DNA from 3 places in the Metabacillus elymi genome. Region 2 is predicted to be linked to each of the others. Evidence: riboswitches for the same ligand, from Rfam matches in the RefSeq annotation. Region 2 holds a riboswitch; each other region holds the start of a gene.

Region 1 (7,841 bases), 360 kb from region 2:
GTTAAAAATCTTTATATGTGTACTTTAATAAATTGGTAAAAGGGCATCCACCCCTTCCTCACATCCCACTTTTGACAACAAGTGTCTAAGGTATCCAAGGCACCCACAGTGTGATCGAGTGCCTCCATTGATAACGGTTAGGAGACATCACCAATGAACAATTAAAAAATACCTAAGAATTTTTTACGTTTAATTTGACTTGGTTCTTGTTTATACACTGTTTGCCCCTGTATAAGTAATTCAGCATTTTCTTTAAAGTAATAAACCGCCTGACTACCAAACTCTTTTTCTATTTCAGATATTGATTCTCTCATTTTAAAGCTTCTAGTTGATATATTATGGGCATCAGAAGATATAAAGTGAGTCAAATTGGATTCAATCAATTGCAATGAAAACTTCTGAATCTTCTTTCCGAAGTGTCCGGTAATACTCCCTGCTGTAACTTGAGTAAGAGAGCCTTTTTTAACGAGGTTAAGTAATTTATCAGGATTTTCGATCACTTCCGAATTTCTCTCCGGATGAACAATTACAGGAGTTAACCCTTTTAATTGAATATCGAACAAGAGCTTTTCTGTATACCTTGGTACATGTCCTGAAGGCAATTCAATAAACAGATAATTTGAATGATTAAGAGGAAGAATATCACCCTTTTCCAGATCCTCTAGCAACTCCCCATAAATACGTGTTTCCTGACCTGGTAAAACTTCTAATGGGATATTCTCATTTTGAAGTAAACGGTTGAGCTCAATGACTCTATCTATAATGTCTTGTTTCTTATTAAAATACTTCCCATTCTGATGATGAGGTGTAGCAATTATCTTTGTAATCCCCTCTTCAACAGCTAACTTTGCCATATTAATCGCATCTTCAACTGTCTGTGCACCATCATCCACACCAGGTAATATATGACTATGAATGTCAATCAAAGGACCCACCCCCAAGGGAATTTATTGGTTATTATCTATTTCTATTTCCCTATAATTTTGGCTTAAGTAATCGTATCACGGTCAAAAAACAAAGAAAAGGGGGGTATATTGTCGAAATATGACTATTTTCCCCCGTAGTAATAATAATATTGGCTATCTTGTACCTTCTTGTTGTTTAATACTACTCCTAAGATCTTCGCTTTTGCACTATCAAGAAGTTCTTTTGCTTTCTTTGCAGACTCTATCTCTGTTTTCCCACTACTAACAACAAGAACGACACCATCTGTTAAATTAGACAACACTTGAGCATCTGTTACAGCTAATACTGGTGGTGAATCAAGAATGATTACATCATACTCATTCTTTGCTTTCTCCAATAACATTTGCATTCCTTTTGAACCAAGAATCTCTGACGGATTTGGTGGAATTGGTCCACTAGTCAACACCCAAAGATTGTCTTGATCAGTTGTTTTCACCGCTTCATCTAGTGTTGCTTGTCTTGTTAAAACATTCGACAAACCAACATGATTCTCCGTACGGAAAGTGTAATGAGAAGTTGGTTTACGTAAATCCGCATCAATTAGTAATACACGTTTCCCTTGCTGAGCAAACACAACAGCCAAATTTGCAGTTGTTGTTGACTTCCCTTCAGCTGGACCAGAAGATGTAACAATCATCGTTTGTAGATCTTCATCAACACTAGAAAATTGAATATTCGTTCTCACCGTTCGAAATTGCTCTGCAATTGGTGATTTTGGACTTGTAAATGAAATTAAACTTCTGTTTTGCAGTTGAAATAATTGCTTTCGATCCTTACGAGCCAACTGACTCACCTCGCGTTCTAATCATTGATGATTTACTAGCATGTTCGTTTGCTTCGCCATCCATATTAATCGTAGTAATAGCACCTAATACCGGTAAACCCAGTTGATTTTCAATGTCTTGCTCTGTTTTGATTGTATTATCAAGATATTCAAGCAAAAAGGCTAAACCAACACCAGCCATTAATCCTACTACCAATGCAATCGCCATGTTTAATACTGGCTGAGGCTTTATTGGTGATGGATCTTCACCTAATTGAGCTTTCGTTAAGATGGTTACATTATCAACATTCATAATTTTAGAAATTTCAGTTTGAAAGGTTGTTGCGATTGAATTTGCAATATTTGCTGCCTTTTGTGGATCTTCATTTTGAACTGTAATGTTTACAACCTGTGAGTTTTGTTCACTTGAAACAGTTACTAATCCATTAAGTGCTCCAGCTGACATATCAAGTTTTTCCTTTTGAATGACTCTATCTAATATTGCAGGACTTTTGATGATAACGTTGTAAGTGTTTATTAATTGAAGGTTTGTCTGTACTTCTCCAGCGTTATAGACCTGTTCATCAGACTTTGATTGGTTTACGAGAATTTGTGTTGAGGATTGGTAAATAGGTGTTAAGAGAAAATAACTAACTATTCCACTTGTTGCCGTTGCAATAGCTGCAATAATTATAATAAGTGAGAGACGTTTCTTTAAAGTTTGAAACAGCTCCTTCAAGCTGATAGTTTCTTCCATGATAACCTCCAAAGATTTTAATCTATTAATTTAGTACGACTTGACTATTATAAAGAAATATAATGACTATTTCCACAAGAAATCTACAATTTCTTACAGAAAAGGATACTATTCTTCTTGTTTTTCACTTACAAAACTTATTTTACCATCTTTTTGTCAGCTTTTTTACATTATTTTTTGGGTAATTTGTACCAAAGTGCTGTTGGAAGTGTTTTCATCCTTTGTATAATGCAGAGTAACAGATTCAAATTTTTTTAAACCTGTCATTATTGGCAGTAAAGATCTGATAAGTCTCACTATAGGTCTTGGGGAGAAGGAACACTACACCCACTGATGGTGGTAGTCTTCCTCTATAATCCGTTTGCTGCAATTGTTACAAGTGCACCGATCACAATTGCTAGAACTGGAAACGAATAAGTGATGAGTTTTTTTCTTAATTCCTTTTTTCTTGAGATTTCTTCTGGTGTTACCCAATTTGCCATCTTTTATGACCCCCTTTTTTTCGACAAAGTTGTCGAATCTTATCTTTATCTTTATATAATATTTCGGCTTGAATTTCTTTACAGTTAATCGTATCTACACCTTAATAACGTGGGTATTACGAACTACATGAATATACTTTGATATTTATATGCACTCAACAGAATAATATTGGAAATTCATTTCGACATTTATCTACAATTAACTTCGTTCTCAAATAAGAACAAAACGGTTCATTTCTGTCTCTTATTGCGGTATAGTCATATTCAAAATAGAGTTAAAGGAGGATAATAGGGATGCCTTTAGTACAATTAAAAGAGGTGTATACACCACTTCGTTTGTTTAGGATCAAACTATTTAAGTGTAAGCAGGATGGGAAGATGTATATTAAGAAGGGAAAAAAACCTGTTAAAAGAATGTTTGCTTAGGCATCTCGTATAGATGCTTTTTTTCATTTAGAGGAATAAATAACTGCATTGGTGTTTATCCTCTTAAAGAGGTGAACTCTAGTTGAAGATCTTTGTTGTTATGCTATATATAGGAATTCTTTTAATGTTTATATGTACGGAGAGTTTGTTTTTGTTCATTACTGAGCAAGAGCTACATTTTCAGTTTACACGTCATCCAAATCTTGCTGATTTTTTTCTTAACGATCTTCGTAGTTTATACGATATTACATATGTTATTCAAAAGCTTGGCCATTTCATTTGTTTTTTCTTTTTGGCCATGTTGCTTTATTGGGCGTTGCAGCGTTGGTTATTGGTTGTGCTTATTTCTGTAGGCTTTGCTTTTTTGACAGAAGTGGCTCAGTTGTTTTTTTCACGGAGTGGTAGGCTGTTGGATGTAGGCTATGATGTTGCAGGGTTGATTTTGTTTATACTTCTATATATGTGCTATCGATTTGTGGAGTGGTTATATAGTAAGGTGTTTACTTCTGAGGTCAGAAGACATTAGTTGAAAGATAGAGCCAATGAATCGTACTAATGATTACATTAGACTGTTAATCATTGGACCGTACCATGAAAATTAATTTTAGCATTAAAATGGAAGGGTCTAAGTTTGTAGAAGAATATTTTAGAGGAGACTTAAGATAACCATTTTATATGGTACTTTCTTTTCTCCTTGCTCGCACAACATAACGCTGATAATGTTTTTTACAATAATTTCTTGCATGACATTTTAAACTACATCCCTCGATCGTGCATATTTTCAAAGGAAGTTAATGATGAATTTACTTGTTACAAGAAAGACATTTAATAAGCTTAGTTCAAATACAGTTACATACAAAAAAATATATAAGGAAAAAGAACCACTCTAAGCAGCTCTTCTCTTCTTCTTCCCACATCTCATACACTGATTTGAATAATAGCTGTATTTGTGGTTCTTTTTAATAAAACAAATAATTGCTTTGATTTTTTTCAACCGCAGCAGCCCCCTGAATGTAAATCCGGTAGTCCAGCCACCATAGTGTTAAACCTTAGGTCTGTAACTTTGCGACCCTATTTTTCAATAGGTTAGCCTTTTTCTGATTTTTAAATTTATTATTTCCTTATGTAAATGATATTTGTGAAAATGGTACCATAATTGGAATTAAATTAGGAAAATATAAATTGACAAAATTCATCATGGATTTCACCGTTATAGGCTTTTGGTAACAAACCATTTACCTTTGAATTGTTTGATAAGCTGAAGTTCAAATATGTATTTATCCATTTTTTGACCGATAGCTATGGTTTCTGCGTGACTTAATCCATAGATTCTAATGGTTTGTATTAAGTCCTTTCTTATAGTATTTTCTAGTTGATGTTCTACATTTAAGATTGTGTTCCTAGATATATCCATAGATGATTTGGCTCACTCCGTATAAATAATAAAGGTAATTAAGGAAAATGACGTGTTCATAAGATTGTAAAAAAAAAAAGACCTTATTCAGGTCTGGGAGATTGATTGATGAAAGCTTTAATTTCTTCAACAGATATTCCTATTTCTAGTGCGGATAAGATTAATTCTACCCACTCTTTGTCTAGACCTTTTTCTATAATTAAAGAACTTAGCATGTGGATCTCCTAAAATATCAAATATTTTAAGCAGCTCAGCCATCATAGTTGATCACCTTAGACCTGTAGCTTTGCGACCCTATCTTTTGAAAGGTTTGCCCTTTTCTGTTTAAATAACAGAAGTTGTAGTTAAATAGTACTGTTCTTTTCCTATATAATAAATAAATATAAATTGACAAGTTATAGCAAGTATCAACATAATATGTCGAAAGTTATTTTCTTAGTCGTTTTTATTTCTATAGGTTTTAGAGAAGTGACATATTTTTTCATGGAGTGGCTATTTAGTAAGTTTTTTTATATCTGAGGTTAGGAAGCAATAGTTGATGGTTAGCGCTAATGCCTTTTTATTTAGTATTTATCTTCTATTATAAACTCTTCTTTTTCTCCCATGATACTATCCACCTGTATCTTCCATGTGTCTGTTTCCTTATTATAATGAAAGACTGATAAGATTGGAGTTTTTAATTCTTTATTGCTTAAGGCTTTATTGAGCACTTGTTCCTCAGTGAGGTCTGCTCCACTTGGTTTGTGGCTTTCTAGGACGTTTACGGCTTTTGCTTCTGCTTGGCCTGGGTAGGATTCTAGCATGACGTCATAGGAGATGCTGACTTTGTCTCCGATCTTAAGTGTGTCTGGTGTATTTGAAAAGTAGGCTGGGCCATTGGATTGAGTTGCTTCCTTTGGATTGGGGTTTACGACTAATACTGTATTTGCTGTCTTTTCAACGACGTAGCCTTCTAGTTGCATGCTTGTTGCTGGGTCTTCTTTTGGTGGTTGTTCGTTTGATCCTGATGTTGTGGGCTGGTCGTTACCGCAGGCGTATAGTCCGATTGTTGAAATTGTGATGATGAGGGCGAGTTTTCTTTTCATTGTGGGTCCTCCAATATGATATGTAATAAACATCACAGCTTTATCATCATTAGACGGTTTATGATGAGAAGAGTTACAGGTTATCTTGATTGGCTTAAATCCACAAAGAAAGTACTACCAATAATAGTGAGTTTGCCTTATGAATTTCTTGATAAAGTATTCCATAATTTAGGTAATGATGAAAATCTGAAAGTGATGACGGAAAGCTATAGAGGTTCTACTTATAGCAATGCAAGCTAGCTTCCATAAAAAAAAGGAGATTGGTTTGATGACATGGACTACACCTGAAGAGATAGAGAGAACTAGAAAGAGAAAGAAAACTCTTCTTGTGATCGCACTTCCTGTTGTTACGATTGTATTGAGTGCAGCAGTGACGCTTTTATTAAATTAATTTTTCTTAGAAGAGGCCTTACTTGGCCTCTTTTTCATTGTTCTTACTTTAGATACACTTCGAGACTCATTCCGTTTACATGGCTCTTCCAAACCTTTTTATCAAGCTTCTTTGGTTCTTTAAATTCATCAATAAAGATTAGGTCTGAGCCTAATAATGCTGTTAATTCAGCTAGGTTATGAATTTTCTTTAGTGAATGTTCATCATGATGAAAGATGACAGTGACTCTACCTGAGCTACCTGAATTTGATCCCATGCTTTATGCCTCCTATATTTTACGGACTTATTGTTAGTTTTTGTTATTTCTAGCTGATTTATGATTAGTTTGGTGAGATAGGCTTCATTATGTATTGGGAAAGAATAGTATGATACTGGTCAGGTAATGTTATTATTGTGAACTTTGAAGGGGCAATACGCTTTATGAAGTATTTTCTATAGAAGAGGAATTAACATTTTTCATTTCTTAAATTCAAAAAGGCTAAGTGAGTACGCTAATAAGCTGTGATTAAGATGGGTAGTAGGTCTGGTATGGTCTGAACACCTTAGAAATCTTGTAAGACGAGTCCCTACTTTTTTAGGGTAATAGGAACTTGTTTTTTACTTTTTACAGAACAGTTTTAGTTCGTTTTAATCATTTTTTGAAAAGGCTATTTACTTTGAAAGCGTTTTCAAATATTATAAGAACAAGCATACATTAGAAGTTACTTTTACATACGAAGGAGTGTTTGATCATGGAAGAACAAGGAAATGTTTTTAACGGAATTATGTGGGGGATGTTACTAAGTATTCCATTGTGGTTGTCATTCTTTCTTTTATTGAAAAGCTTATTGTGAATTTTTTAAAAGACAAATAGATCGAATCCATTCTTTTACAAGTGAAAGAATGGATTTTTATTTTGGTTTGCTATGCACTTGAATCATCTTTTAATTGCTGCTTTCTTTTCTGGATGTATAGATTTACTGTTTTCTCAATTTGCTCTAACTTATCTACAGAATTAACATCCTGGTTTATATATCTTAATGTCTTTTTTATTGATTTTGGAAGTTTGTCAAAATTCTTCATTTAACACCTCTCGAAAATATTACTATAAATTAGAACAAAAGAGTAGATGGAAAGTAATATTTTCTACTAAACAAGTAATTGGAAATCTTTCATATGTAGTTATTTTAACCACATGCTGAAAAGGTATTACACAAGAATTCATTAGCATCATTGAGAGTTACTGTAAACAAATAAAGGAGCGCTTATTTCATAGAAGTAAGGGAATGTGTGGGAATTTTCGCAAATGATCACATTGTGGTTTTCATTCTTTCTTTTATTGAAAACTATATTGTAAATACATTCTTTTATATAAATAATCCCTCTCAATTACGTGAGAGGGATTATTTTTTTATTTAGGTAACAGTCCTGCACCAATTAAACCCGCCTTTTGATCCAATAAAGCTGGCTTTAGGATGAAGGATTCTCTTAAGCTTGGATACAAATACTGCTTTGTTTTTTCAATTAATGGTTCGAGAATAAGGTCTTTGGATTTCATCACACCGCCGCCGATGACGA
Region 2 (7,841 bases):
ATAAGTGCATGTCTTAGAATGGGGGTGCAGAGGTTGTCATTTGCATCTGAAACAAAAAAGGAACTAACAAACTTAGAACTAAAGCCTTGCTGCCTAAAAGCAGAGCTATCTGCACTTATTAGAATGAATGGATCCCTTTCATTTTCAAACCGAGTGATTATGGTTGATATTCAAACAGAAAATGCAGCTATTGCAAGGCGTATCTATATATTATTAAAAAAGCAATATGATATCACAGTGGAATTACTAGTACGTAAAAAAATGCGATTGAAAAAGAACAATGTCTATATTGTTCGCCTAGCTGAAAAGGCAAAGGCTATCTTAGAGGATTTAAATATTTTAGAGGAAGATTTTACCTTTGTAAGGAATATATCAAGCTCACTGGTGAAAAAGAAATGTTGCAAACGCTCTTATATTCGTGGAGCATTTCTTGCAGGAGGCTCTGTTAACAATCCTGAAACTTCCTCTTATCATCTCGAAATTTTCTCTCTTTACAAAGAGCATAATGATTCTCTTTGCGAGTTAATGAATACATTTGATTTAAACAGCAAGACGTTAGAACGAAAAAAGGGCTTCATTACGTATTTAAAAGAAGCAGAAAAAATTACCGAGCTTCTTAATATAATCGGTGCCCATCAAGCATTACTTCGTTTTGAGGATGTAAGAATTGTCCGAGATATGAGGAATTCTGTTAATCGTCTAGTGAATTGTGAAACAGCCAATTTGAACAAAACGATTGGTGCTGCACTAAGACAGGTTGAAAATATTCGATTCATCGATAATAAAATTGGGCTAGATGCATTACCCGATAAACTTCGAGAAATTGCAAAGCTACGAGTCGAATATCAGGATGTTACATTAAAAGAACTGGGTGAAATGGTAACAAGCGGAACAATTAGCAAATCTGGTATAAACCATCGCTTACGAAAATTAGACCAAATTGCAGAACAACTACGAACAGGCCAACCGCTATCATTAAAATAATAAATTAATTAAAAGAGAAGAGGAGATAACTATGGTTGAAAAAAAAGTTGAAGTTCACCTGAAAACTGGTTTACAAGCTCGTCCAGCAGCACTATTTGTTCAAGAAGCAAACCGGTTTGCATCAGATGTTTTCTTAGAGAAAGACGGAAAAAAGGTAAATGCTAAAAGCATTATGGGGCTTATGAGTTTAGCAATAAGTTCAGGATCTATCATAACACTAATTGCAGAAGGTAATGACGAAGAAGAAGCAGTAGATACATTAGCTAACTATGTACAGCAAGAAGGATAACAAAAGGCAGCACACCGCTCAGGAAATAGAGACGGTGTGCTATTTTTTACCCTATTTAAATAACAGAAAAGAAAAAAGCTTACCTTCAATGGTAAGCTTTTTACTATATATTACTTTTCGCCAATTGGGCTACGGTCTAATACTTTATCAATTAAACCATACTCTAGAGCTCGACTAGCAGTCATGAAATTATCACGCTCTGTATCACGCTCAATGACATCTAAGGACTGACCAGTACGGTCTGAAAGAATTTTGTTTAATTTGTCACGCAAGAAAAGAATACGCTTTGCAGCAATTTCAATTTCTGTTGCCTGACCTTGTGCTCCGCCAAGTGGTTGGTGAATCATTACTTCACTGTTAGGAAGTGCATAACGTTTACCCTTTTCACCAGCTGCAAGTAAGAATGCACCCATTGAAGCGGCCATACCGATACAAATTGTTGAAACTTGTGGTTTAATAAATTGCATCGTGTCATAAATCGCCATACCAGCAGTGATTGATCCACCAGGTGAGTTAATATAAATGGAAATATCCTTTTCTGGATCCTCTGCTTCTAAAAATAATAGCTGAGATACGATTGAGTTTGCTACGTTATCGTCAATTCCACTTCCAAGCATAATAATGCGGTCTTTCAATAGACGAGAGTAAATGTCGTAAGCACGCTCACCACGATTTGTTTGTTCAATAACTGTAGGGATTAAATTCATTATTCTATTCCTCCTTCGTAATAAGAAAGATTGCACTAAAGGATAAACTTATACCAGTATGTAATCCTTTAGAACATAATACTAAACATGCATCTAGCAGTTGTATTACTTTATGTATTTCCATCATACAACTAAGGTCAATAAAGGTCAAACGAAAAGGTCAAAGATCCTTATTGACCTTATTTATACTATACTATGTATTTGTTAATCATAACATGTTTATCATGTTTCCCACATTTATTGCATTTCAAACGGTATAAATAGTCGAAATTGGATTAGGAATAGAATATAGTGTTTGCTATAAAAAGACAGTTGAAATTATTGTAAAGTTCACGTATAATTTTCGTTACTGATGTATGAATATTTTGCGCTCGTAGCTCAGTCGGATAGAGCGGTGGTTTCCGGTACCACGTCTGCCGGGGGTTCGAATCCCTCCGAGCGCGTCATAGATGTTAAGGATAGCAAGGGTTTGAGTGAATCTCAGGTCCTTGTTATTTTTTATGGACAAGTTTCTTGTTTATTATTTTAGTTTATCTAAATTTAGAAACCTTTTCTTTATCCTTTTAACAATAGAGGAGGAATAAAAATGCATAAAGAACAACCTCATTCAGTCACAACAGTTGATTATAAGAGAATTGATGATAATAAGTGTTTTGTAGAAGTGAAAGGCTATGATGCGATATTAGGTTCTGAATTTAAAGGTGTCATAAAATTCTTGAATGGTGAACCTTTTGGGGATATTATTCATCCTTTAAACAGCTCGCTATCTCCAGATTGCCGTGTATTTGTTACTACCTATTTAATAACCAAGTACAATGAAGGTGAATATAATTAACAAAAAGCTTATCAAGTATGTATGAGTTATATTTAAGCTTTATTGCACTTTAGAACGTCAAACCTAACGGTGGGATCCTTTGATAGGATCCCTTCGATTTTTTAGTACACATGTTTCAGTTTAACCACTTAAGTGTCTAAATTTTAACTTTCAGGAATATAAAAATTTTTTTGTGAAATTTACCATCTAAAATCAGGATTAAATGACGATAAAAGTAATATAATCTTCGATAATGGCAAACCCAGCGAAAGTTGGTGACGCAAAGCTACGGACCTAAGGAGAATTTCTTTTTACTTTACTTGAGGTGAACTAAGTGATTAATTCATTTTTTGCTAACTATCATCCATTACTTGTTGTTGTTTCATTTATTATTGCTATCTTATCTTCTTATACTGGTTTTGATATACTTTACCGCCTTTCAAACCAAAAGGGGCGAAAGAAAACAATTTGGATATGGTATGGTTCTTTTACTATTGGTATTGGGATTTGGACGGCGCATTTTTTAGGAATGCTTGCTTTTATACCCTTTCATTCATTTGACTTATCTCATGTGTCTATTTCTTTAATAGTTGCAATAAGTCTTATGTATTTAACATTAATCATCAGTGCAAAAGCTCAAAAAAGTAGGGCTCATGGCAACTTAGCAAGTCTTATTTGGGGGATAAGCTTTCTCGTACTTCATTTTAGCGGAATGGAGTCATTTCATGGTCAAATTGAATACAATTTTTTCTCAGTTTTAGTAGCGACACTATTCGCCTTATTACCGACCTTTTATATTCTAAAAATGTTTATGCGGAATATGTTATCTCCTTCATTAGGCATTTTTCGTATGAAGATGATTAGCGGAATTCTTATGGGAATTAGTTTAATGTGTTTGCACTTTTTATCAATGGTAGGAATGACAAGCCATCTTGCTGCTTCTGAACATGTAACCATCAACCATAATATTTACTTAACCGTTGGAATAGGGATAGGTAGTGTAGTTATTCTTTTCTTTTTTATTTTGATTTCTGTAATAGATAGAAAATTCACCAGCCAGTCACAAAAGTTAGAACGTACTGAACAGGTGGAGAAGGAACTGATTGAGAGTGAAGAACGTTATCGTAATCTTATTGAGAAATCCCCCATGGCACTGCTTGTAATTCAAGATGACATAATTGTTTACGCAAATCCTGAAGCGATTAAATTATATGGTGCTTCTCATGATAAGCAATTAATTGGAAAATCAATTAAGAAAATTGTTCATCCTGATAGTATCGAACACTTTAAAAATTCAGTGGATAATCTATTTAAAGGCAAGGAACAACATTTTCAGGAATATAAGCTTTTTACACTTGATAAAAAATCTATTATTGTAGAGGGTTCTGGAGCAAAAGTTATGTATAATGGTAAGCCAGCGCTTTTAGCAATGGGGAAAGATCTTACCGAACAGAAGGTGCTCATCGAACAATTAACGATCAACGAACAACGTTATCAGTCTCTCTTTGAATATAACAAGGATGCTGTCTACTCATTTGATTTAACAGGAAATTTTACTAATGTTAATAAAGCCAGTGAACACCTGACAGGTTACAGTTCAGCTGAGTTATTAACTATGTCATTTGAGGAGATTATCCATCCGGATGATATATCAAAAGCAATGACTGCTTTTGATAATGCAACGAAAGGGAGTACCGATACACTTTATGTAAACGTTGTTCATAAATCGGGGAAACTAGTTTATGTTAATGTAACAAATATACCGATTGTTATTGAAGAGAAAATTGTGGGCATTTATGGAATTGCAAAGGACATTACAGAGCAAAAGAAAGCACAAGCTTTGGTACAGCATATGGCATACCATGATCATCTGACTGGGTTGCCAAACAGAAGTATGCTTGAGAAGTGTTTGTCGACTGGATTAGAACTTTCAACGAGAAAAGCAGTCCTGTTTATTGACCTAGACCGTTTTAAAGTTATAAACGATACATTAGGCCATACGATAGGCGATCTATTGTTAAAAGAAGTAGCTCAAAGCTTAAAGCGCTCTGTAAATGAAAACGATATGGTATTCCGACAGGGCGGCGATGAGTTTATTGTGATTTTGGAAAATGTGGATCGTGATCAAGCCGCAAAGATAGCAGAACGAATAATCGAAATGCTAACTAAACCTTTCAAAATTAACGAATATGATATTTTTACTTCTCCGAGTATTGGGATTAGCTTATATCCTGATGACGGGGAAACGGGAGAGATCTTAATTAAACATGCGGATTTTGCGATGTATCAAGCAAAGTCAGCTGGAAAGAAAACGTATAGATTTTATTCTTCATATGAGGAAGAAGGAACATATAATTCTTTAGAAATGGAGATGGCATTGCACAAAGCAATCCAACGTCATGAGCTTGTCTTGCACTATCAACCAAAAATAGATCTTAAAACAGGTAAAATCTCTGGTGCAGAGGCATTAATTCGCTGGAATCATCCTGAATGGGGGATTGTTTCTCCTGAAAATTTTATCCCAATTGCAGAAGAAACAGGACAAATTATTCCGATTGGAGAATGGGTCTTGTATACAGCCTGTGTTCAAAACAAGACTTGGCATAAAAAAGGATTTCCAAACTTAGTTATGTCTGTAAATTTATCAGCACGGCAATTTTCTCAGGCAAACCTTGTTCAAACAGTTGCAAAAATATTAAATGAGACTGGGCTTGATCCGCAGTACTTGGAGATTGAAATTACCGAAAGTATGACAACAGATATTGAAAGGACAATTACTACTTTAAAGGAATTAAAACGTTTAGGAGTACGAATTAGTATTGATGATTTCGGGACAGGCTTTAGCTCATTGAATTATTTAAAACGTTTCCCTGTTGATACATTAAAGATCGATCAATCCTTTGTTCGTGAACTCCATAATAATCCTAGTGACGAAACAATTGTAAAAACAATTATTTCGATGGCTCACAACTTAAATTTAAACGTTGTAGCTGAGGGGATTGAAACGAAGGAGCATTTAGTGTTTCTTCAACAATATGTTTGTAATGAAGGTCAGGGATATTATTTTAGTAAACCCGTTCTTGCGGAAGAATTTGAAAGCAAGTTTAAGGACATTGAAAAAATAGTAATCTCATGTGGGATTTCTCAAGATCTGAATGATCGTTTATGGGCTGAGGAATTAATTCAAAATGCACGAAAAGAACTTCAGGAAACTGTGCGGTTACAGCAAGGAATGACCATGAAGTTCAAAAAAGTGAATGGACGATTTATTCATACCTTATTCGACGGAGAACTAGCTTATCAACTTGGCCTAGTTCCTGAACAAACGATAGGAAAAGAACTAATTGATTTTATACCAGTTGAAAAAGCAAAAGAGAAAACAAGATATTATCAAAGAGCATGGGATGGCGAGGAAAATGTAACGTACGAAGGTGAGCTTAACGGTATCTATTATCTTGCTGCTTTAAGTCCGATTAAAAGAGGCGGAGAAATTGTAGAGATTATTGGCTCATGTATAAACATTACGCAATTAAAAGAAACCGAAAAAGCATTACGTAAAAGCCAAGAAATGTATCGCCTAATGGCTGAAAATATGAAAGATCTCGTCTCAATTTATGATGTAAACGGGACAATGGTATACGCTTCTCCTTCTCATGAAAATGTACTCGGTTATCCTCCAAGTCATTTTGAAGGTAGGAAAATATATAGTCTTTTCCCTGAAGCTGATCAGAACATGCATAAGTTTTCTTTTATGGAAATGGTAAAAACAAAGCAAGCAAGTCAGAAAGAAATTAAATTCAAAAAGCTTGATGGTGGCATTTGTATATTTGAATCAGTATTAACACCGATTTTGGACGAAAATGGAAATGTTCAGCATGTCATTGGGGTGGCAAGAAATATTACTGAGATGCTAAAAGCAGAAGAGCTTTTACGGAAATCTGAAAAGTTAACAATTGCCGGAGAAATAGCAGCTGAAGTTGCCCAAGAAATAAGGAACCCGATGACATCAATAAAGGGTTTGTTCCAGTTACTTCAAAAAGGAATCTATAAACCAGAATACTTTGATATCATCCAGGTTGAAATTACATTGATTGAAGAGATCATTAATGAGTTTCTTAAACAGTATAAGCACACGACTTCCACTAAGGACAAAAAAAGTAAAAATGTGGATGAGGAAGATGAATAATAATTTAAGTGGTAAATTGAATTACGACCAATCAAAAGAGGCTGATCAATAAATGGTCAGCTTTTTTCGTTATTTATTGTATTGATGACTATTGGCCTAAAGACAGGATTTAGCCATTCTCTAGCGAATAATACAAAAAACCTAATTCCAGCATTTTTTTGTGACAGAAACATAATCATGTAGTAGGATTATAATTAAGAAGTTTGAGGATAGTTTTGTTGAAAAGGAGAATACGTCACTAAATGTAAGCGTTTCCTTTATGGCTATACTGTACCTCTTTTCTTAAACTTTGAGTAGTATGTAAAATAGGGGGAAGCTAACATGAAAATTGGGTTAATGCAAGAACAAACATTAAAAATGAAAATGACTCAAGAATTACAGCAAGCGATTACTTTATTACAATATTCCTCAGTTGATCTCCTTTCTTATATCCAGGAACTCACAATGGAAAATCCCCTCATTGAAGTAAGAGAAACCTACAGTTCTCCATATCGTAAGTCCAGCTCAAAATCAGATAAGCAATCATTTATTGAGAATTCCTTCGAAGAAAAGCCTAGCCTTAGAGAGCATTTGCGGAATCAGCTAATTGATTTTTCGATGACCACTAACGATAGAGCTTGTCTTGATTTATTAATCAATGCTCTTGACGCAAATGGATATTTGAAGGACAACTTAGTAGACCTTGCTCGAATCGTTAACGTTAGCGAAGAATTGCTTGAAAGCAAGTTATATATGCTTCAAAGCTTAGAGCCTGCAGGTGTTGGTGCACGTTCTCTGCAAGAGTGTATTTTATTACAGTTAAGGCGATTGCCGATTAGAAATGAACTCGCGGAAACAATCATATTAGACCATTTCCGGAGC
Region 3 (7,841 bases), 2.2 Mb from region 2:
TCCAAACCCCAAATCTTTATACCCTAATTTTTCATAAAGTCTTTTAGCTTCAGAATTCTCTATACCTACTTCTAAACCTATGTGAGTGCATCTTTTTTCTTTTGAGAGTCTTTCTGCTTCTTGAACTATAGCTGTTGCTACTCCCATTCTTCGATATTTATCTTTTGTTAGCCCTGCTTCTAAAAAAGCTCTATATGTAATATCAATTTTTTCCGTAACAAAAGTATCTTGAGGACCACTCCAACGTAGTAAGAAATGACCAATAGGAATTTTATCATTCCAAGCGATTAGATATAGTCCCTCCCCCCTCTTTTGAACATCATATCGGTTGTATTGCCACATTGGATTATCGGGAGAAAACTGGGACACAAGTAGATCTAACTGTGACTCTTCTGCTGCTTTTATCTCTAATTTAAATCCTTCCTTATTCATTTAAATTCCTCCAATCCCTCAATATAAAACTTCCAACAAAAGTGCGTTAACCCTTCTTGGATAAACCTGCTCCGTTAGTCGAATAAGAAAAGGAATGCCGCTACAACTTCTGGTATTCAACTCAAGCACTCTTTAGTTTAAGTGTAATACTTCACAATCTTCTTTGTTAATCAACCAAAAAAAGGTGATGACTTGTTTAACATCGCCCAATACTCTAAGTATTGGTAGTATTAATCAAAATCATTTCTTTATAATTCTTCCTGATTTTGCAAGAATCTCAACTTCAAATATTCTGTTATCTGGTGTTAAAATGAAAACTTCATAAACTAAAACATATGCAGATACCAGTTGGCCCCCACAAGCTTTTCCAATATGGGTTCTTGGTGTCTGGTTTTATGGGTACATTGCAATCTTACTCGCATTTAATAAAAATTCTTTAATATGGTTCATTGATATTCCACTATGAAATCTTCTGATTTCAAATAATACCCATTCTTCAATATGTTTTATTTTTGCTAAATAAGTTCGGTTTCCTTTGTGTTGTTCATTTAAAAAATGATTATACTTGTCAACTTTTTCTTGAACATCACCTTCCATTATTTCTTTAATTCTTTTTTCATAAAAAATACTTGTTCTATCCGCCCATAATATTAGTTCGCTACGAGGTGTTGTTGTACATTGGATTTCATCTTTACCTTTATGATAAAAGGTACAGTCATCTATATCATAATCAGATAAAAACAGAAGATTTAATAAGCTCCAAAAGTATTCTGCCTCTTGTTTAATGTCCCATCTCGAACAATATTTAGGATGTAGCGTAATATGAGTAGAAATAAACCCCGCATAAAGTAAATTTAGATCATTAGTTTTTTTAAAGGAGCTGGGAATTAGATTTTTACTTCCTAGAAAAGTAACAACTTCATTCGTAAGTATTATTTGTTTAATATCAGTGACTTTTTCTTTTTTAAAGTTAATGAAAGTATCTGTCGAAGAACTAAACTTATCTGTTAATAAAATCTCTCCTTTTAGAATTGGGTTTTTATCTTTGAAGTCAATTAATAAATAACGTACAATTTCCTCAAAAACTTGAAAACCTTCTATTATTTCCTCAAAACTGTCTAAGGTGTAAGGAGGAGATGCGATTTCTATTAAGGCATTGGAATATTCAGGATGTATCTCCCAGCCTTTGCTAAACAAATTATCCACTTTTTTCTCCAAATTTTCATTAATATCCGACATATACTTTATTTTATTTACAATCTGTTGTGATGCTAATAAATAACTAATGAAGTCACCTTCTTTATAAACTATTGCATATTCTTTTTCGACGCCAAACTCAAACTTGTTTGGATCAATTTTCATTGTTGTTCCCCCAGTTTATTTGTTTTATATCAAATTACTGTCGTCTGTAATTCCTAATATAATAGTTCGAGCATAAATCATCTCTTTCCTTCAGTTACTTAAAATTTCCTTCTTTAACTAACCTGCCCCTATAGTTTAATAATAAAAAACTGCCTCAGAAGTTGGGAATGCTAGTAGGGTAAGCAATGATACTTTCGAATACAAACTCCCAAATACCCCTCTATACTCAGGAAATACCTGATCTAACCACGATTATTTCCGAAATTGGTGAGATAGAACGGTTTAATGATGCCAAAAAGCTAGTTGCATTCGCTGGAGTTGATCCTAGCGTTTACTCTTCTGGAAAGTTTACCGCATCAATTAATCAAATTACCAAACGAGGTTCTTGTAGGCTCCGCCATTCACTTTATATGGCTGTTCAGAGTGGTATTCGTGATTCTCGTAAAAAGAAAACGACTGATGAGATAATTGCACGTAATAAAAGATTAAGAGAGTTTTACGATAAGAAACGTGCAGAAGGAAAACCCTTCAGAGTAGCAGTTATTGCATGTGTTAATAAGCTCTTACATTGGATTTACGCATTACTAAAAAGCAGAACTACTTTCCAAGATACAGCTTAATAACTATGTCTAACCAAATACAACAAAACCTTCCAATTTCAGTATAGAGGAAGGTTATTTGGCGTAAGCAATTTTAGTATATCATGATGTTATTAATCGGTTTTATTGAAAAATGTTGACAAACTATTAGCTGGTTTAGTTCAAGAAAAAATTGCGACTTTATTACTGAGTTTCTCTTCTATCCGCCGTGTAGTCTAATACGAAATAAAGGATGTACATTGAAATAAAGTAAACCACCGCCGAATAGATTATATTCCATTCACCATAATGTAAAACTCTAATATAAACTGCATACAACTCAAGTAGTACAAGAATGCATGTCCATCCCAAGATATATATAAATTTCTTTATGGCATTTGATTTCAGGGGAAAATAATTAAAAAAAATAACTAATACAGCAACCTCACCTAGGGCTACAGCTAGGTACGACCACTCTATTTGTTCTTTATCAAAATACCAGTAAAGTTTGTACTTTAAATCAAGATACAAATCAGTTACAAAATTCATTAACAATGCAAACTGTATTGTAGCTAGTAACTCGTGCCTAGTCCTTTTTCTGGGCATTTTTAGGGCAACTAAAAGAACTAATATAACTGTCACTATAAATAGCTTCACCAAGAGGAACACCTCGTTTTTTTTAAAGCAACAATATCAAATATATTATCATTATATATTCGATGAATTATTCTTCTTTAACTAACCTGCCTAGTTAGTTAAAGAAGACTGGTTGAGTTCGCTGTATACGTGAAGATTTCACTATCAAACATCTAACTTTCGACAAAAAATGTTGATATGTGAGAAAATTTGTCAAATTATATTTGTTTGTTACCTGAAAAATATATAGTACTATTTAACTATATATTTACCATTTGATTAGATAAAGGCAAACCTTTTGAAAGATTGGAACGCAAAGATACAGGTATAAGGTTTTATGCTAAATCGGCTGTGCTGCCAAAACTTTTTGGATGTTACATATGTTAAGTTCCTTAGTCGACGAAAATCGCTTAGACAAAGAATGGGCAGAACTGATCTTGTATGCATTAGAGTTAGGTTTATCTCCAGATGAAATTAGAGAGTTTTTGAATAAATCAACTCGACCTGAATAAGGTCTTTTTTTATATCGAAATTTACGTGGATATTGGATTAACACTTTATATAAGATAAGATTTGCACAACGTTATATACATCGAGCTTCATCAACTTACTGAACTTTGGAAAATCCATAATTTCTTCATTTACTGCATTTGTGTGAAAATAGATAATAAAGCTCTTGTCATAAATTCCACTACATTCACTCCTTCTGTTTTTAAGCGACATAAAACAAATAGCTTAATGAACAGTTCTACAATTTCTTATATTTGTGAAGGAATTTCCACATAACCAGAGAAATTCATAATTATAAAAATATATGAATTTTTTAAGGAGAGTGAAAATATGACTTTAAATCTCAATAATGAATGCATATTTTGTTCAATAATTTCCGGAGATATTCCTTCAAGTGAAGTTTATAAGGACGATTTAGTAATTGCCTTTATGGACATTTCTCCAGTTAATAAAGGACATTTGCTGGTCATCCCTAATAATCACTATGAGTATTTGTCAGATGTTCCTGAAGAGATAGCAGCCAGAATGTTTACTGTTGGTCAAAAGTTAGCAATTGCAATTCGAAACTCTGGTGTAAAATGTGAAGGCATTAACTTTTTCCTTTCAGATGGTGAAGCAGCTTTTCAAGAAGTCTTCCATTCACATTTACACGTATTCCCGCGATTTAAGGGAGATGCATTTAAAATCGATGCAGATTGGTCTGTTAATCCATCACGTACAGATTTAGATGAAGTAGCAAAAAAAATATCTTCCTCAATGCAAGCACTTAGTAAATAGTTTTGAGACTTTAACAATGGCTCTTTTCGTTAGGACTTGTACTTTTTAACTACTTGATCAACTAAGACGATGTTTATAAGTCGTCTTTTTCCATTTAAACTCTTTTTTTCTTTTTTACACTTTCTTTGTGTCGCTATAATCTTATAATACGACAAAAAAAGAGAGGAATATAATCTCTCTTGTCCCACTAACCTGCTTCTATAATTCAATAAGAAAGTGCATTCCCACTTCTTGAAGTAATGCACCCGTTACTTTAAGTACATTAGTTCACAAACTCAAAATGATTGTTTTTATATTTCTTCCTCAATTTCTTTCATAATTCCATATGCTCCCTTTGATTTGTTAGAACATATAACAGTTTTAATTGAGGTCTTGGGATAAAAAGCAGAATGAAAACTAACTCCAGGGTCATAACCCATTATATGATATTTAATAATTTCATCATCATTCTTTTCAATCCACACTCCATAACCATAAAAGCTATTTTTATCATTCGTTCGAATATATGGAGTAAGTAACATATGAGTGTATTCTTCACTAAGTAATTGATTATTTACGAGCGAATCCCACAAGTTTGCCATATCGTTCACGGTTACAAACGCCCCGCCATCTGAACCACCTTTAACAGGCAATGAGTAAATATTCGTCTTCCAAGTACCATTTGGAAGGTCAATATAACCAAGTGCTGTACTTTTGGGAAGTGAATCAAATTCAAAATAACCCGAGTTTACCATCCCTGCTTTTTTAAAGATATTTCCTTCAATATAATCGGTAAATTGAAGCTGACTTGCTTGCTCTACAATTAACCCAAGTAAAATATATCCAGCATTGTTATAATGAAATCTTTCGCCTACTTTTAATTTCATTGGTTGATTCTGAAATAGTGGTAAGAAGTCTTCTAAGGTTCTTATGTGATACATCGGGTTTTTAATCCACAATTCCTCAAAATCATCCATAACTTCCTCATCAAAATAATCAGGTATTCCAGACGTATGTGTTAAAAGATGATGAATGGTTATATCTTTATCAAAATTTGGGAAAGAAACATTAAGGCAATCTTCTAACTTTGTTTCAAAAGAAAGTTTTTCATCCTCTACAAGCTGACAAATTGCTATCGATGTAAACAGCTTGCAACCCGATGCTATTCCATATCTTGTAAAGGTGCTATTTTCAATTTGTTCAGAACGATTAGCATAACCGTAGCTTACCTCTGCCAAAACTTCATTGTCTTCTTTAACAAGAACGCTTCCAGAGAATTTATTCTGATCTTGAATTTCGGCAATACGATTTAGAATGTTAGTTTTCACATAATCCCTCCAATACTTTTATTTCTTCAACAAACCCGTTAGCATAATAAGAAAAAGCTGCCAGAATGACAGCTTCAATCTTCAACTCTTGCACCCGTTAGCATTCCTGTAGATCACTAATTTTCAACTTTGATAAAAAGAGAGCTCCCCAGTAAGATGAGAATAGATACCACTCTAAATCTCAAATCACAGGAGGAAGCTCTACTATGAAGTTTAAAATGCAAGAGAAACAAAATCAACTAATTGAAAGAATTTCTGACCAACACCTTATTGTCGGGATAGATATAGCGCAACAATTTCACGTTGCTCGAGCTAAATTGGATGAATGAATTAAAGTCTACCAAGAGATTAATAACAGAAATCGTTGGTATGGAGCCTACAGGGCATTACTGGCTGAGTTTATCGAAATGGCTATGCGATCAAAATATTGATGTAGTAACTGTTAATCCATACCTTGTAAAAAGAAATAAGGAAAACCGAGATAATACACAATCAAAAAGTGATAAGAAAGACGCTCTCGTAATTGCTGATATGGTGAAGAATGGCTATTACTCATTTATTCGCCCTACAACTGAGGCTTTCGAAGAGTTAAGGGTATTAAATGCTAATCGTGATGTTATTGTGAAACGTGTTGTCAGCGCTACCAACCAAATTCATCGCTGGGTAGATATTGTCTTTCCGGAACTAAGACAAGTCTTTAAAAATGTAACATGTAAAGGAGCAATTGCCACTCTTCGGTTATTTCCCACACCATTGGAACTACGTTCCCTGGAAGTTCAATTTGTAATAGATAGTTGGAAATCGTTGATGCAGAGACAACCTGGGTTGAAAAAAGCCAAACTATTAATCCAATTAGCTAAGAATTCTGTGGGTACCACCCTAGCTATTGATGCTTATAGACTTCATCTAGAAGTATTACTAGATGAATTGGACTTAGCATTAGCTCAACTCGAAAGAGTAGAAAAGGATATGAAGGCTGCACTTAATAAGATTTCATATACAGATCATCTATTAGAAATCAAGGGATTAACTGAAATTACATTAGGGGGCATTTTAGGTGAAACTGGCGACTTAAGTAACTTTGCACATGGTAATTCCCTACTCAGGCATGCAGGTTTACATCTAGTTGAAGCTAGTTCCGGAAAATGGAAAGGCCAAATTGTCCTCTCAAAACGAGGGCGATCTAGGTTGAGGAGATTTTTATTTTTAGCAACTATGAGCCTTGTAGCCAATAATCCTGAGTTTAAAGAACTGCATCATTACAATGTTCATGTGAAAAAAATGAAAAAGATGAAATCCATCATGAAACTAATTGGAAAGCTTGCGAGAATTATAGTAGGAATCGCCCGACGTAATGAAGCTTATTGTCCACAGAAAGTCCAGTCACTACCTTCATTAGTGGCATAAAAACTTCTAAATACATTCTTGAAAGTAATTTCATGTATTGTTGAATGCTGGCTTATTCGTAGGACCTCAAAGAAAGCACGGAGTACTGGGATACTTAAACAAAAGGGCACAGACCCATTCCGTTAGCATAACCGGCCTCCACCCCTTGGATAGGCATGACGAAGGAATGAGAGGGCATTGACCCGTTGAGACATGGGAGGGATAGCCTCCAGGGGCGGCGTGGAGAATACGTGCAGTATATGGAAAAAAGTGGAGTTATAATTTACTCCTCTATTCCCGCATGCCTCCAAAAAGCCTTTTTACATACTCTCGTTCCCTGCTTATGTCATTGTTCTGATATGTGGCCTTGAATTCCTGCGAATAAGCGAGCATTTAAGAGTAAATTGAATTAAACTGAGGGAGTTTAAGTACATTATTTCACAATCTTTGATTTCATATAAAAAAAGAATCGCCGCAGCGATCCCCTAGTTTCAACTCTTGCCCTCTTTCCGTGAAGTTAGAAAATTCAATTTACTCTTTATTATTTTCTTATAATTTTTAATGTCCAAGGTAGAACAATCCCAAATAGCAACAAATAAAAAGGGATTGAGTAAACAGGTTTCCAACCTTTTAATTTTAAAAAACCTAATTTCCCTAATATATATTCCACTAGAAAAGATAACATTGAAAAGAAAATTACCCTGATTAACTTTGTAGGAGTGTTATATTGATTTAAAAACAAGATCGCAGTTGCAGCTGGTCCAATTACAAACATAAAAATATCAGGTATACCACCAATAGAGAGATCTCCTGAATCCATTTGATCAAATATAAAAAATAAGATAATGTTAGC

The links. A riboswitch is a leader RNA that binds a small molecule or an ion and turns the genes downstream of it on or off. The one in region 2 is predicted to bind cyclic di-GMP.
Region 1: it holds a riboswitch for cyclic di-GMP, as region 2 does, so the genes downstream of both, HUW50_RS07625 (anti-repressor SinI family protein) here and HUW50_RS05935 (EAL domain-containing protein) in region 2, are expected to answer to the same signal.
Region 3: it holds a riboswitch for cyclic di-GMP, as region 2 does, so the genes downstream of both, HUW50_RS21880 (anti-repressor SinI family protein) here and HUW50_RS05935 (EAL domain-containing protein) in region 2, are expected to answer to the same signal.

What each region holds. Positions count from the first base shown of each region.
Region 1 covers NZ_CP055263.1:1,581,008-1,588,848, forward strand. The annotation lists gene HUW50_RS07600 (tyrosine-protein phosphatase) at 162-926, opposite strand; gene HUW50_RS07605 (CpsD/CapB family tyrosine-protein kinase) at 1,049-1,750, opposite strand; gene HUW50_RS07610 (YveK family protein) at 1,740-2,486, opposite strand; gene HUW50_RS27000 (hypothetical protein) at 2,837-2,968, opposite strand; gene HUW50_RS27005 (hypothetical protein) at 3,263-3,394, shown strand; gene HUW50_RS07615 (VanZ family protein) at 3,477-3,920, shown strand; cyclic di-GMP riboswitch class I at 4,413-4,496, opposite strand; gene HUW50_RS27495 (Spo0E family sporulation regulatory protein-aspartic acid phosphatase) at 4,605-4,808, opposite strand; gene HUW50_RS07625 (anti-repressor SinI family protein) at 4,892-5,023, opposite strand; cyclic di-GMP riboswitch class I at 5,050-5,133, opposite strand; gene HUW50_RS07630 (DUF3221 domain-containing protein) at 5,372-5,893, opposite strand; gene HUW50_RS27010 (hypothetical protein) at 6,162-6,284, shown strand; gene HUW50_RS07635 (hypothetical protein) at 6,328-6,540, opposite strand; gene HUW50_RS07640 (LytR family transcriptional regulator) at 7,188-7,346, opposite strand; gene HUW50_RS07645 (ROK family protein) at 7,675-7,841, opposite strand, start outside.
Region 2 covers NZ_CP055263.1:1,221,523-1,229,363, reverse strand. The annotation lists gene HUW50_RS05965 (gluconeogenesis factor YvcK family protein) at 1-4, shown strand, start outside; gene whiA (DNA-binding protein WhiA) at 34-984, shown strand; gene HUW50_RS05955 (HPr family phosphocarrier protein) at 1,016-1,273, shown strand; gene clpP (ATP-dependent Clp endopeptidase proteolytic subunit ClpP) at 1,384-1,980, opposite strand; tRNA gene HUW50_RS05945 (tRNA-Arg) at 2,348-2,423, shown strand; gene HUW50_RS05940 (hypothetical protein) at 2,567-2,815, shown strand; cyclic di-GMP riboswitch class I at 3,040-3,127, shown strand; gene HUW50_RS05935 (EAL domain-containing protein) at 3,129-6,980, shown strand; gene rpoN (RNA polymerase factor sigma-54) at 7,302-7,841, shown strand, end outside.
Region 3 covers NZ_CP055263.1:4,759,948-4,767,788, forward strand. The annotation lists gene HUW50_RS21860 (GNAT family N-acetyltransferase) at 1-432, opposite strand, end outside; gene HUW50_RS21865 (hypothetical protein) at 826-1,794, opposite strand; partial or broken gene HUW50_RS21870 (transposase) at 2,040-2,414, shown strand; gene HUW50_RS21875 (CBO0543 family protein) at 2,577-3,029, opposite strand; cyclic di-GMP riboswitch class I at 3,287-3,370, shown strand; gene HUW50_RS21880 (anti-repressor SinI family protein) at 3,389-3,520, shown strand; gene HUW50_RS21885 (HIT family protein) at 3,849-4,295, shown strand; gene HUW50_RS21890 (serine hydrolase domain-containing protein) at 4,586-5,602, opposite strand; partial or broken gene HUW50_RS21895 (IS110 family transposase) at 5,809-7,009, shown strand; gene HUW50_RS21900 (hypothetical protein) at 7,530-7,841, opposite strand, start outside.